DNA from 2 places in the Ruegeria sp. CDSB086 genome. Region 1 is predicted to be linked to the other one. Evidence: riboswitches for the same ligand, from Rfam matches in the RefSeq annotation. Region 1 holds a riboswitch; the other holds the start of a gene.
The links. A riboswitch is a leader RNA that binds a small molecule or an ion and turns the genes downstream of it on or off. The one in region 1 is predicted to bind cobalamin.

Region 1 (5,917 bases):
TAGCCGTTTGATCGAGGACAGCACGTCCTCTACTCTGCCGTTCACGACTTTTTCCGTCATTGTTCTCTACCGCTCTATCCTCAGGATTGAGTGTAGCCAAACAAACCGGTCGTCACAACAGATAGTATTGGCCCTTAGTCGCGACGCAACGCTTTGAGAACGCGATCCAGGTCCTTGCTTTGTCTGCTGACCTGAGCCGGCGCTTTCTTGACCAGGTTATAGTACAGCGTCGGATCATAGATCTGCACGGCCAGTCCCAAACGTTCGGCGGTCAACAGGCCCTGTGCCTGCACTAACTGGTATGCGGCCCGCGATCGCTCGATCCGCGATGCAACCTCGGCCAGTTGCGCGTCCAGCAAATCCTGCTGTGCGTTCAGTACATCCAGCGTGGTCCGGGCACCCAAAGTAGCTTCTTCGCGGATACCATCAAATGCCACCTGCGATGCCCGCACCCGTTCGGTCGACGCCCGCAAACTTGCTGACGCGGCTTGGAAACGGGCGTAGGCATCTGTCACACCCTGAGTGATATCTTTCTGCACATTCAACAGGTTGGCGCGCGATGCATCCCGTGTAGCCATGGCGCGGCGCACGCTTGCGGCCAAACGGCCACCAGCGTAAATCGGCTGACTGAAGTTCAGCGAAACACTGCCGTCTTCGATATTGTCATCGTTGTCATAGGTCTCAGTGATACCGGCGTCGGCGTTCAGGCTGACATTCGGACCCAGGTTGGCGCGCTGTTGCGCAACGATCAGGTCGAAGGCACGCACCTGATGCTGTGCCGAAAGAATGGCGGGGTGGTTTCGCTGCGCCAGGCTGACGGCCTGCGGTTCCGAGCTTGGCAGATTTGGCAGGCTCGGTTGACCAGCTGTGCGTCCGGGCGATTTGCCAACGGCATTCACGTATTCCGCCCGCGCCGTGTCGAGGTTACCGCGTGCAACGGCCAGATCAGCTTGCGAGCTTGCAAGCTGGGCTTGTGACAGCGCAACGTCCGTACGCGTGACTTCGCCAACATCAAACCGGTCCTGCGATGCGCGCAGTTCCTCTGCCGATACATCGACGTTGTTCAGGCGGATCTGTACGGTTTCTTCCTGCAGCAGCACTTCGAGATACGCATTGGCACCGCGGAACAAAACCTGCTGTTCGATATCAACAAGGGTCTGCCTGGTCGACAGCACCGTTTCTTGCGCCGATTGCTTGCCCAGAACAGCGGCCCCACCATCGTAGAGCAGTTGGCTGAGGGTCAGCCCCGTAAAGAAGTTGTTCGGGTCGGTTCTTGTCACCACATCGCTGACGTTGCGACGGTTATAGTTGCTGCTAATCGCGACCGTCCAGTTGATGATCGGTCGAAGCGCTGACAATGCAATTGCCACGTCTTCGTCCGCCGCACGCAACAATGCGCGGTTCTGTTCCAGCAACCCGCTGGTATTGTACGCGCCAATGAATGCGTCAGTAATATTGTCGGCCCAAACGGCCCGTCCCGGTACAAAGCTAAGTGCGACCCCCGCAGTCAGCGCCAGCGCCTTGACCAGCTTTCCTCCCGCCATAGAACTCATAACGAAATCCTCTCAAATCAAAATTACGCTGCTCTGCCGACAGTTTGCGCGTTTGTGTTCAACTAATCAAGGCGGCAGAACAATCCGCCATAAAACTATAGCGAAAATACACGGTTCGTGGAAAATGCCTGCAAAATCGGTGCATTGGCATTAAACGCGTCCCGCCAGGTCACCCGATCCCCAGATTTATGGCCGATACGGACGATCCCCAGTGCACCTTGGACAAAAAGGCACGCAATTCGCCCATGGTCCTTAAGTTGCGCGATCAACGCATCCGGAACCTGTTCCACACCACCCTGGACCATAATCACGTCATAGGGCCCATGTTCGGGGGCACCTTGCTCAAGCGGGCCGACATGGACAATCGCATTGTCAGCCTCCGCCTCCATCAGGATAGACTGAGATTCGGCCGCCAGATTTTCATCTTCCTCTACGGCAACAACCAGCTGTGCCATGCGCGCGGCGACTGCCGTCGAATACCCCAAGGCCGGAGCAATATCCAAAACCGACTCGTCGTTCGAAATGTTCAATATGTCCAGAATCTTAGCCAGGGTCCGCGCCTCCAACATGCAGCGCCCATCACCCAGTTCGATCAATCCCTCGACATATGCCGCTTCGCGCTGCGCGTCCGGCACGAAATTCTCGCGCTTGACGGTCAGCATCGCGTCTATGATGGGAAACTTCGTGACATCAGAAGGACGTATCTGCGTATCGACCATCGTCCGGCGGCGGGCTGCGAAATCTGTCATTGGATCGCTCATCTTGCTCCCTTGGGTGATTGAGTTCTGCCACATCCTTGAAAAACCGGCAACGGCCCAGACACGGAAACTTTGCAATCTTCACAAGATACAACGTCGCAACCAAAGACTAAGTTGGCACCCGGCCCTGAAATTTGCGCTCCCCCCTCTGGACGCTCCTGTCGAAAGCTGTTAAAACGCCGATCACACCACGGCAAGTATTTGATTTTACTTGAAAAGGCGAGTTGGCGGAGTGGTGACGCAGCGGATTGCAAATCCGTGTACACCGGTTCGATTCCGGTACTCGCCTCCATTTATTTCCAAGCACTTAGCTTTCTGCGCTGCTTTCGCAATTTCGGACGCCTAAAGTTCAGTATCAGATGCATGTTGCGATTGCGGGTCCAGCGATTCCATTTACACAACCGCACTACTTGATTGCCAAACCGAGAAGTGCTGAATCATCTGCGACGGCCGGGCTGAATTGCGCCTCGCTGCGTGATCGGATCGCATCGGATGCCGCTGACTGACTTCGGCAAGTCGCTTTTCTGACGTAGCGGGTTTTCAAACCCCAGTCGTGCTTGACAAGCCCCCTGCCCGTGCCGCATGTCGCATGCGTTGGTGTCCATCCCCGGATGGATGAAAAGGGAATGTGCCAGCGGTTATTCCGCCAAGCACAGCCGCCCCCGCGACCGTGACCGGAGAGGGTGCCCAAAGCCACTGGCCTAATAGGCCGGGAAGGCGGGACATCCGACAGAGGCCCGCCTCTGACATCCGCAAGCCGGGAGACCTGCCAGCACCCGAAGTTGAAACCGGGCGGGGTGTTCCGGTGTCGGGTCCATGTGCAGACGCGTGGCCCGCATGAAACCCCGTCCCCCGTATAAAGGATGAGGGGGATGAGAGACGTGACCGAGACCACACCAGTCGAATTGCTGGTCTGCACGACATGCCGCCGTGGGTTACCCATCGAAGATGACACCCAGCGACCCGGTACTTTGCTGCATAAAGCACTTGAACAGGCGGGCTTGCCTGACGGCGTAGACCTGAAACCGGTGGAATGCCTGTCGAACTGTGATCAAGGATGCTCGATCGTTTTGCGCGGTGGCCCATCCCGATGGACCTTCGTTTATGAAAACCTCGACGAGACCGACCATGTCGAGACCATCGTCGAAGGCGTAACCAAATATCTGGCCGCCGAAGACGGTCTGGTGAAATGGCGCGAACGCCCCGAACATTTCCGCAAAAACTGTGCGGCCCGCATTCCCCCGATTGGAGCCCTGAAATGAGCAATCTCGAAAAACTCCCCGTCACTGTGATCACCGGCTTTCTGGGCTCGGGCAAAACCACCCTGGTAAAGCACCTGATGCAGAATCCGCAGGGCAAGCGCCTGGCCGTTATCGTCAACGAATTTGGTGATGTGGGTGTGGATGGCGATATTCTGAAATCCTGCGCCATTCCGGATTGCCCGGCGGAAAACATCATGGAACTGGCGAATGGCTGCATCTGCTGCACCGTAGCCGATGATTTCATCCCGACCATTGAGGCGCTGATGGCGCTGGAGCCGCGCCCCGATCACATCCTGATCGAAACGTCCGGTCTCGCCCTGCCCAAACCGCTGCTCAAGGCGTTTGATTGGCCCGATATCCGCTCGAAAATCACCGTTGATGGTGTGATCGCTCTGGCGGACGCCGAGGCCGTCGCCGCTGGGCGTTTCGCACCAAATGTCGAAGCCGTGGACGCCCAGCGCCTGGCTGACGACTCGATCGACCACGAAACGCCCCTGTCTGAGGTGTTCGAGGATCAGATCTCCTGCGCGGATATCATCCTGCTGACCAAGCCCGATCTGGCTGGCCCCGAAGGCGTGGTGAAGGCCAAAGGGATCATCGCCGACGAAGCTCCCCGCCCCCTGCCCGTAGTGGAAGTCGCCGAAGGCGCCGTGGACGTCCGCGTCGTATTGGGCCTCGAAGCCGCCGCCGAGGATGACATGGACGCGCGCCCGTCGCATCACGACGGCCACCACGACCACGAACACGACGATTTCGAAAGCATCATCGTCGAGTTGCCCGAACAGACCGACCCGGCGGAACTGGTCGCCAATATCGAACGTCTGGCCAATGATCTGAACATTCTGCGCGTCAAAGGCTATGCCGCCGTTCAGGGCAAACCTATGCGTCTGCTGGTGCAGGCCGTTGGTGCCCGCGTACGTCACCAGTATGACCGGCCGTGGGAGCCCGGCGAAGAGCGCCGCTCGCGCCTGGTGGTCATTGCCGAGCATGACGACATCAATGAGGCCGCAATCCGCGATATCCTCGTGGGTGTGACCGAGGCCGCCGAGTAAGCCATGCACGTCGTCTTCCGCGAAAGCCACGGGTTAGAAGAGACCGAAACCCCGACCGATCTGGGTCAGAGCCCGGCGGATCTGGTGGTGCTGTCCTTTTCGGACAGCGACCTTGGCGCTTTCGCGGCAGGATGGCATCGCGGTGGCGGGTCCGAAGGTCGCATGCCGACGATGCGATTGGCCAATCTGACCGCGTTGAAACACCCGCTGTCTGTCGACACTTATGTCGAGCAAACGCTCGAGGGCGCCAAGGGCATTCTGATCCGTTTGATCGGCGGCGTCCCTTACTGGTCCTATGGCTTGCAGCAAGTTCTGGCGCTGGCACAGGCTAAAGGCATCGCGCTGGCCGTCCTACCCGCCGACGGGCGCGAGGATACTCGGCTGGATGACTACTCCACCCTGCCCGTCTCGACCCTGCGGCGGCTTGCGCATCTCTGTGACACCGGCGGTGAAGTCGCGGCGCAAGCGGCTCTTGCCCAGATGGCGCTTGCGGCGGGTCTCTATGCCGGACCCGTGATGGGGGCCAAGACCCTGCCCGAATGCGGTGCATGGTGCCCGGATCGCGGCGTCATCCCGGCGGATAAAGCGTTCACCACCGACGCAAAGCGTATCTTGGTAACGTTCTACCGGGCTTACCTTACCTCGGCGGACACCGCCCCGGTCGCAACTTTGATCCGCAGCCTGCGCGCACGCGGGTTTGAGGCCGTCGGTCTGTTCGCTCCCTCGCTGAAAGCCCCGCTTGCCGCCGATTGGCTGCGCGAAAATGTCGTGGCGCTGAACCCGGCGGCGATCATTAATGCCACCTCTTTCTCGGGCAAGGGCGCATCCGGCACCTCTCCACTGGACGCCGCCAATGTGCCGGTGTTTCAGGTTGCTCTGGCCACCTCACGCCGCCAGGCTTGGGCCGAGGCGGAACGCGGTCTTTCGCCCGCTGATCTAGCGATGCATGTCGTCCTGCCCGAAGTGGACGGTCGGATCTCGGCAGGCATCGCCTCTTTCAAGGAACCGGGCAAGCGTGACCCGCATCTGGAGTATTCCCGTTTTGCCCACCGGGCTGAACCGGAACGGATCGAGGCTATCATCGACAGGGTCACCGGCTGGTTGAACCTGAACGACAAGCCCAAAGGGGATCAGGTCCCCGCCTTGGTGCTGTCCACCTATCCCGGCAAAGACTGGCAGATGGCCCATGCGGTGGGCCTCGATGCTTTGGCCTCGGCCGAGGCGATGCTGGCCGACCTGCAGGGCGAAGGGTATGACACCGCTCCTGCCCAGCCGATTTCTGATACGTTGTT
Region 2 (5,917 bases), on a different contig from region 1:
CCGGTCGCGCGATCCTCGCTATCGCAGATGTCGCAGATATCGGTGGTGCCCACGTTGCCGCAATTCAGGCATTCGCGGGCGGTGGCGGCCACCTGCTGCATTACGTCCGACAGGGGCGTCAGCAGCAGGGTGCGTTTTCGGATCAGGTGCAGCACCGCGCGGCGAGCCGAACGGGGGCCGAGGCCCGGCAGTTTGGCCATCAGGTCGATCAGATTGTCGATATCGCTGTTCGAACTCACGGCGTGCGCTCCTGCAAAAGGGCCGGGCAGTTGTGCCCGGCCTTTGGGTCGTCAGGAGTGTCTATCAGAACGGCAGCTTGATGTCTGCGGGCAGACCCATGCTTTCGGTCAGCCTTGCCATCTCTGCCTGAGAGCGCTCGGCCGCTTTGGTTTGCGCGTCCTTGATAGCGGCCAGAATCAGATCTTCGACAACTTCCTTATCGTCGCCATTGAAAATCGACGGATCGATGTCCAGACCCTTCAGCTCGCCTTTTGCTGTGGCGGTGGCCTTCACTAGCCCTGCACCGGATTCGCCTACAACCATCAGGTTGTTCAGCTCTTCCTGCATGTCCGTCATCTTGGTCTGCAAATCCTGTGCGGATTTCATCATCTTGGCCATATCGCCCAGACCGCCGAGTCCTTTGAGCATTTCTTTTCTCCTGCAAATCGGTTTGCCGCCTAAATACGGATGCTGCCGGTAGGGTACAAGGGGAGAGCTTTTCCCGCCCGTCGTCAAGGTCTTTGGCAAGACCTTTCCTCCCGTTGGGCCCGGCAGCGCGGGAGTGTTTCCGCTTTGGTCGCTCGGATCAATCCTCCTCGAACGGATCCCATTCGTCTTCGACCTCCGGCAGGGCTTCGGTTTCGACCTTGGCGGCGCGTTCTTCCGGGGTTTCGATCCGCTTGATGCGCGCTTTTGGAAACTGCATCAGAACGGCTTGAACCAGTGGGTGTTGTTCGGCCTGTGCTTTCAACGCCAGATCAGCCGCGTCTCGTACCTCGGCGATTGTTGCTGCGTCCCCGTCGGCCACAATTGAGACGGCCCATCGGTTTCCGGTCCAGCGTTGCAAGGCCGAACCAAGCCTTTGCGCCAGATCGGTCGGCGCTTTGTCCGTCGGCGTGAACTCGATTCGTCCCGGGGAATACGAGACGAGACGCACGCCGTTTTCGACCTCAACCAACAGTTTTACATCCCGGTTCGTGCGGATCAGTTCGACCACGTATTCGAAGGTTGGATAGTGTGCCAGCGCGGTCTGGACGTCCTGGGCAAGCGCTGCAGTGGGCGCCCCTGCAGGCCCGCGTTGCGCCGAGAGATGCGCAGAGGACGTCGCCTGTGCAGGTGCATGAGTTGGCACAGCCACACCTCCGCCAGGTCCCCCGCTTGGTGGGGGGGGAGGTGCATCCTGTAGTCGTTTGATAAGCTCTTCGGGGCTTGGCAAATCGGCCACATGGGTCAGACGAATGATTGCCATTTCGGCGGCCATCATCGCGTTGGGTGCTGCAGAGACCTCCTCCAGCGCTTTCAGCAACATCTGCCACATGCGTGTCAACACCCGCATCTGCAGCGCCTCGGCCATCTGTTGACCCCGTGCGCGTTCATCCGGTGAAACGGTGGGGTCATCGGCGGCATCGGGCGTGATTTTGACCACGGAAACCCAATGGGTGATCTCGGCCAGATCGCGCAGAACAGCCAGCGGATCGGCCCCTTCGGCATACTGGCCGCTCAACTCAGTCAATGCCCCAGCCGCATCGCCACGCAGAATCATGTCCATCAGATCCAGAACGCGCCCGCGATCTGCAAGGCCCAACATTGCCCGAACCTGATCGGCGCTTGTTTCCCCTGCACCATGTGAGATCGCCTGATCCAACAGCGAGGTCGCATCGCGCGCAGATCCTTCGGCCGCGCGTGTGATCAAAGCCAGCGCGTCTTCTGCGATCTGTGCGTTTTCCGCTGCGGCGATTTTGTTGAGCAGACCGATCATGTCCTCAGGTTCGATCCGGCGCAGGTCGAACCGCTGACAGCGGGACAGTACGGTCACCGGCACCTTGCGAATTTCGGTCGTCGCAAAGATGAACTTCACATGCTCGGGCGGTTCCTCGAGCGTTTTGAGCAGCGCATTGAAGGCGCTGGTCGACAGCATGTGAACTTCGTCGATGATGTAAATCTTATAACGCGCACTGGCGGCACGATATCGGACACTGTCGATAATCTCGCGAATGTCGTTCACACCGGTCCGGCTGGCGGCGTCCATCTCCATCACGTCGACATGGCGTCCTTCCATGATGGCAACGCAATGCTCGCACTGACCACAAGGTTCGGTCGTTGGTTTGCCTTCACCATCGGGACCGATGCAGTTCATACCTTTGGCGATAATCCGGGCGGTGGTGGTTTTGCCGGTGCCGCGAATACCGGTCATGATAAAGGCCTGCGCGATCCGATCCGCTTCGAACGCGTTTTTCAGCGTGCGCACCATTGCGTCCTGTCCAACCAGATCTGCAAAGGTTTCAGGGCGGTACTTGCGGGCAAGAACCTGATAGGCGGGGCTGGGCGTTTCGGTCATGTCTGCTCTGTCAGATTCGTGTCAGAAATGCAGCGTAGAGACCCGGGCCGCCCGCGTCCACAGCAGGCTTTGTGGAATTTCGGTTTGGACCGCGTCTGTAAGCGGGATAAACCGGCTGTCAAAATTTGGTGGGCCGGTGGCAGTAGGAGCATAAGCTTTGGCAAAATTTGCAATCTACGCGCTGCCTGTTGGCTCAGGCACCATGGCGCTGTCCCCTTTGCCTGGCGGCGGCGGTGGGTATGTGGACGATTTGAGGGTGATACAGGACTGGAACCCCGATCTGGTGATTTCAATGACCACCGAGGCCGAGATGCAGCAGATCGGCGCAGGCGGTTTTGGTCGAGACGTTCAAAGCAGGTCCGCTACCTGGGTGCATCTTCCGGTCGAGGATTTTGGCACGCCGCCCCTGCCAATCGAAACTCTTTGGCCCCAAGCCAGCGCAGCCGCCCGGCAGGTTCTGTCCGACGGTGGACGCGTGCTGGTGCATTGCCGGGGCGGTTGTGGGCGGTCGGGGATGGTCGCGCTGAGGCTCATGGTGGAAAGCGGTGAAGATCCAAACCACGCGCTAAACCGGCTGCGCTTGGCCCGACCATGTGCGGTGGAAACGGATGAGCAGATGGCTTGGGCCATGAAACCGGCCCAGAGCGATCGGTGAACTAGGATCAGGCCGTGGCTTGTTGAACAACCTGATGCGATGGACGCGGTGCAAGGGACGATGCCTGAAGCATGGCGCAAGGCAAGGCCGCCAAAACACCAGCAGGCAGAGTGGAAAAGTCAGGGTTGAACATCATATCGGCGTATTCGTCCAACGTGTCGGCCGAGTCGCCCGTGTTTGCCCCGCAATAGACCCTGATCCGGGCCGGGCTGGCGCGAAACCGTGCGGTGCAACCCTCATCGCAATGGGTCAGTTCGCTGGAGCCGTCCACCTCAAATTCGCTGGTCGTCATTGGTTGTGCTGTTGCCATCGCCTCGGCCAATGACCGAGCCATTTGGGCCAATGCGGGGCAGGTTTTCCCCGTTTTCTGGCACAGGGTGGCGGTGAATTCGTGGGTCGTTGTCTTCCAGATCATAATGCGCCCTCCGCGCGGTGAGCGGGGGACGTGGAACAGGGAACTCAGCGTACTGAAGGCCTGCCCGGACACCCCGCCCGAGTTTCGGTTTTTACTTTGATGGCAGGTCTCCTGACTTGCGGGTCATTGCTTTGCCGACCTTCCCAGCCTTTCGGCCAGTGGTATTTCGGCATTGCTTACCGCTTACAGTTGCGGGGGCAGTCGCGGCCTTGGTCCGTTCCGGCTTTGCCGGGCTGGACCGCACCGAGTTCCCTTTTCATCCCGCCCCAATATAAGGACGAGAACCATCACCTCATCGCTAGCGGTTGTAGGTGGCTTGAGTCAAGCGGGCTGTTTTCCATCGTTCAAGTGGACGCTTGGTCACTTTGAAAATCTGTTGACTCTAGTCGCGCAAAAGCGCCGATATGCCATATGTGAACCGAATAGTTCAGATGCTTGCGAGGGCACCATGTTGGACAACACTCCGGTCGTTTTGACCGAAGACTTCACGTTTTCTGCCGGAGAGGCCGAACTGTCGGCACGGCTGTATATGCCTGCCTCGGCACCTGATGTGGCGGTTGTAGTCCATGCAGCCACAGGCGTACCGCGCGACTATTACCAGCATTTTGCGCGGTGGTTGGTGGAAGAACAGGGTATGGCCTGTCTGACCTATGACTATCGCGATTTTGGCCACTCTCTACACGGGCGCCTGCGCGATTCGCAGGCCACGATGGCTGACTGGGCGTTGATCGACATGCCCGCTGCTCGCGCTGAAATGCGACGCAGATTTCCCGCCGCCCAGCAGTGGAGCATTGGCCATTCGGTGGGTGGAATGCTGGGGCCAATTCAGCCCGATATTGAGCAGATCGACCGGATGATCTGTGTCTGTTCAGGTTTGGTGACGTTATCCGACCACCCCTGGCCGTATCGCGCACTGGCGACAATGTTCTGGTATGCCCACCCGCCATTGCTGGTTAAGGCATTGGGATACCTGCCGGGCAAGGCACTTGGGTTCGGCTCGGACCTTCCGGCACGTGTCTACTGGCAGTGGCGCAAATGGTGCACCGCTGCGCTGAGCTACGTGCCGGATATCGGCAAAAGCCTTCCAGACGCCCGTTGGGCTGCGTCGGAAACACCCGTTGATCTGTTCACAATGGACGATGATCAGGTGGTGCCGCCGAACGCGGTTTGGCGCTTGGCCGATCTTTACGGTCCCAAAGCCCGCCGGCATCAGTTGTCGCCGAAGGACTTTGGATTGGCCGAGGTTGGCCACATCGGCGCATTTGCGCGCCGAAATGCGGCCATATGGCCCCGGTTGATCGCCTGAGCCGGTACTTACAGCTTTTTGCGGGATTTCTTGTCCTGCTTCACCGATCGTACCATTTTACCAAAGGCCTTGTCGCGCGCGCGAGACTGCGCCACGGTTTCCGAGTTCCTTTCATCTTCGCGCCGCAGTTTTCGCCAACGCTCTAGCCGCTCTGTGTCAAGGGATCCGATGGAAATCGCATCCTGCACAGCGCATCCCGGCTCGGCCTGATGCTGACAATCGGAAAAGCGGCAGGTTTGGGCCAATTCCAGAATGTCGGAAAAGACCTCATCGACGCCATCTTGTGCATCCAGCAACCGCAAAGCCCGCATGCCGGGTGTATCGACCAGCCAGCCTCCGTTCCGCATCGGATGCAACGCGCGGGCAGTTGTCGTGTGCCGCCCGCGCGCGTCGTTCTCGCGAATACCGGACGTTGCCTCATCCAGACCAGTCATGGCGTTGACCAATGTTGTCTTGCCGACACCGGATGAGCCAACCAATGCAGCGGTCTGTCCAGGAGGGCACCAGGACAGTACTTGCTGCACGTCCAGGGTATCCAAAGCATTGATTGCCAGTACGGTCAAAAACGGAGCCAGCGACTCGGCTGCTTTGGAGAAATTACTAGGATCGGTACAGGTATCGGCCTTGGTTAGTATGACGACCGGATAGCACCCGGCCTGATGTGCCAAAGCCAAATACCGTTCCAGCCGGGCCAGATTGAAGTCGGCATTGCAGGAACTGACGATGAACAGCACATCCACATTGGCGGCGATCAACTGGACCTCGGCCGCGGTTCCGGCAGCGCGGCGTTTCAACAGGCTGCGGCGTTCCAGCAGGTGTTGAACCCGGTTTTGATCATCCGCCAATACCCAATCTCCGACGGCAAAGTCGCCCGTCGGTTGGATCAGGGTGAGCAGAGGTGTTTCACCGTTGATGCTTGCGCCGATCAGGCGATCACGGTGAACGGCTGTGATGCGAAAGGGAGCGCATGTAGGATTGGCCGCA

Region 2: linked by a shared signal. The riboswitch ahead of AC2FIO_RS17835 (hypothetical protein) and the one ahead of AC2FIO_RS08885 (DUF1636 family protein) in region 1 are both predicted to bind cobalamin.

Annotation. Positions count from the first base shown of each region.
Region 1 is NZ_JBXWOV010000003.1:405,901-411,817, forward strand. It holds gene AC2FIO_RS08865 (hypothetical protein) at 1-60, opposite strand, end outside; gene AC2FIO_RS08870 (TolC family outer membrane protein) at 135-1,553, opposite strand; gene AC2FIO_RS08875 (protein-L-isoaspartate O-methyltransferase family protein) at 1,649-2,302, opposite strand; tRNA gene AC2FIO_RS08880 (tRNA-Cys) at 2,530-2,603, shown strand; cobalamin riboswitch at 2,890-3,099, shown strand; gene AC2FIO_RS08885 (DUF1636 family protein) at 3,184-3,573, shown strand; gene cobW (cobalamin biosynthesis protein CobW) at 3,570-4,625, shown strand; gene cobN (cobaltochelatase subunit CobN) at 4,629-5,917, shown strand, end outside.
Region 2 is NZ_JBXWOV010000009.1:48,995-54,911, reverse strand. It holds gene recR (recombination mediator RecR) at 1-239, opposite strand, end outside; gene AC2FIO_RS17850 (YbaB/EbfC family nucleoid-associated protein) at 304-648, opposite strand; gene AC2FIO_RS17845 (DNA polymerase III subunit gamma/tau) at 806-2,557, opposite strand; gene AC2FIO_RS17840 (protein-tyrosine phosphatase family protein) at 2,715-3,212, shown strand; gene AC2FIO_RS17835 (hypothetical protein) at 3,220-3,627, opposite strand; cobalamin riboswitch at 3,712-3,931, opposite strand; gene AC2FIO_RS17830 (alpha/beta hydrolase family protein) at 4,076-4,933, shown strand; gene rsgA (ribosome small subunit-dependent GTPase A) at 4,942-5,917, opposite strand, start outside.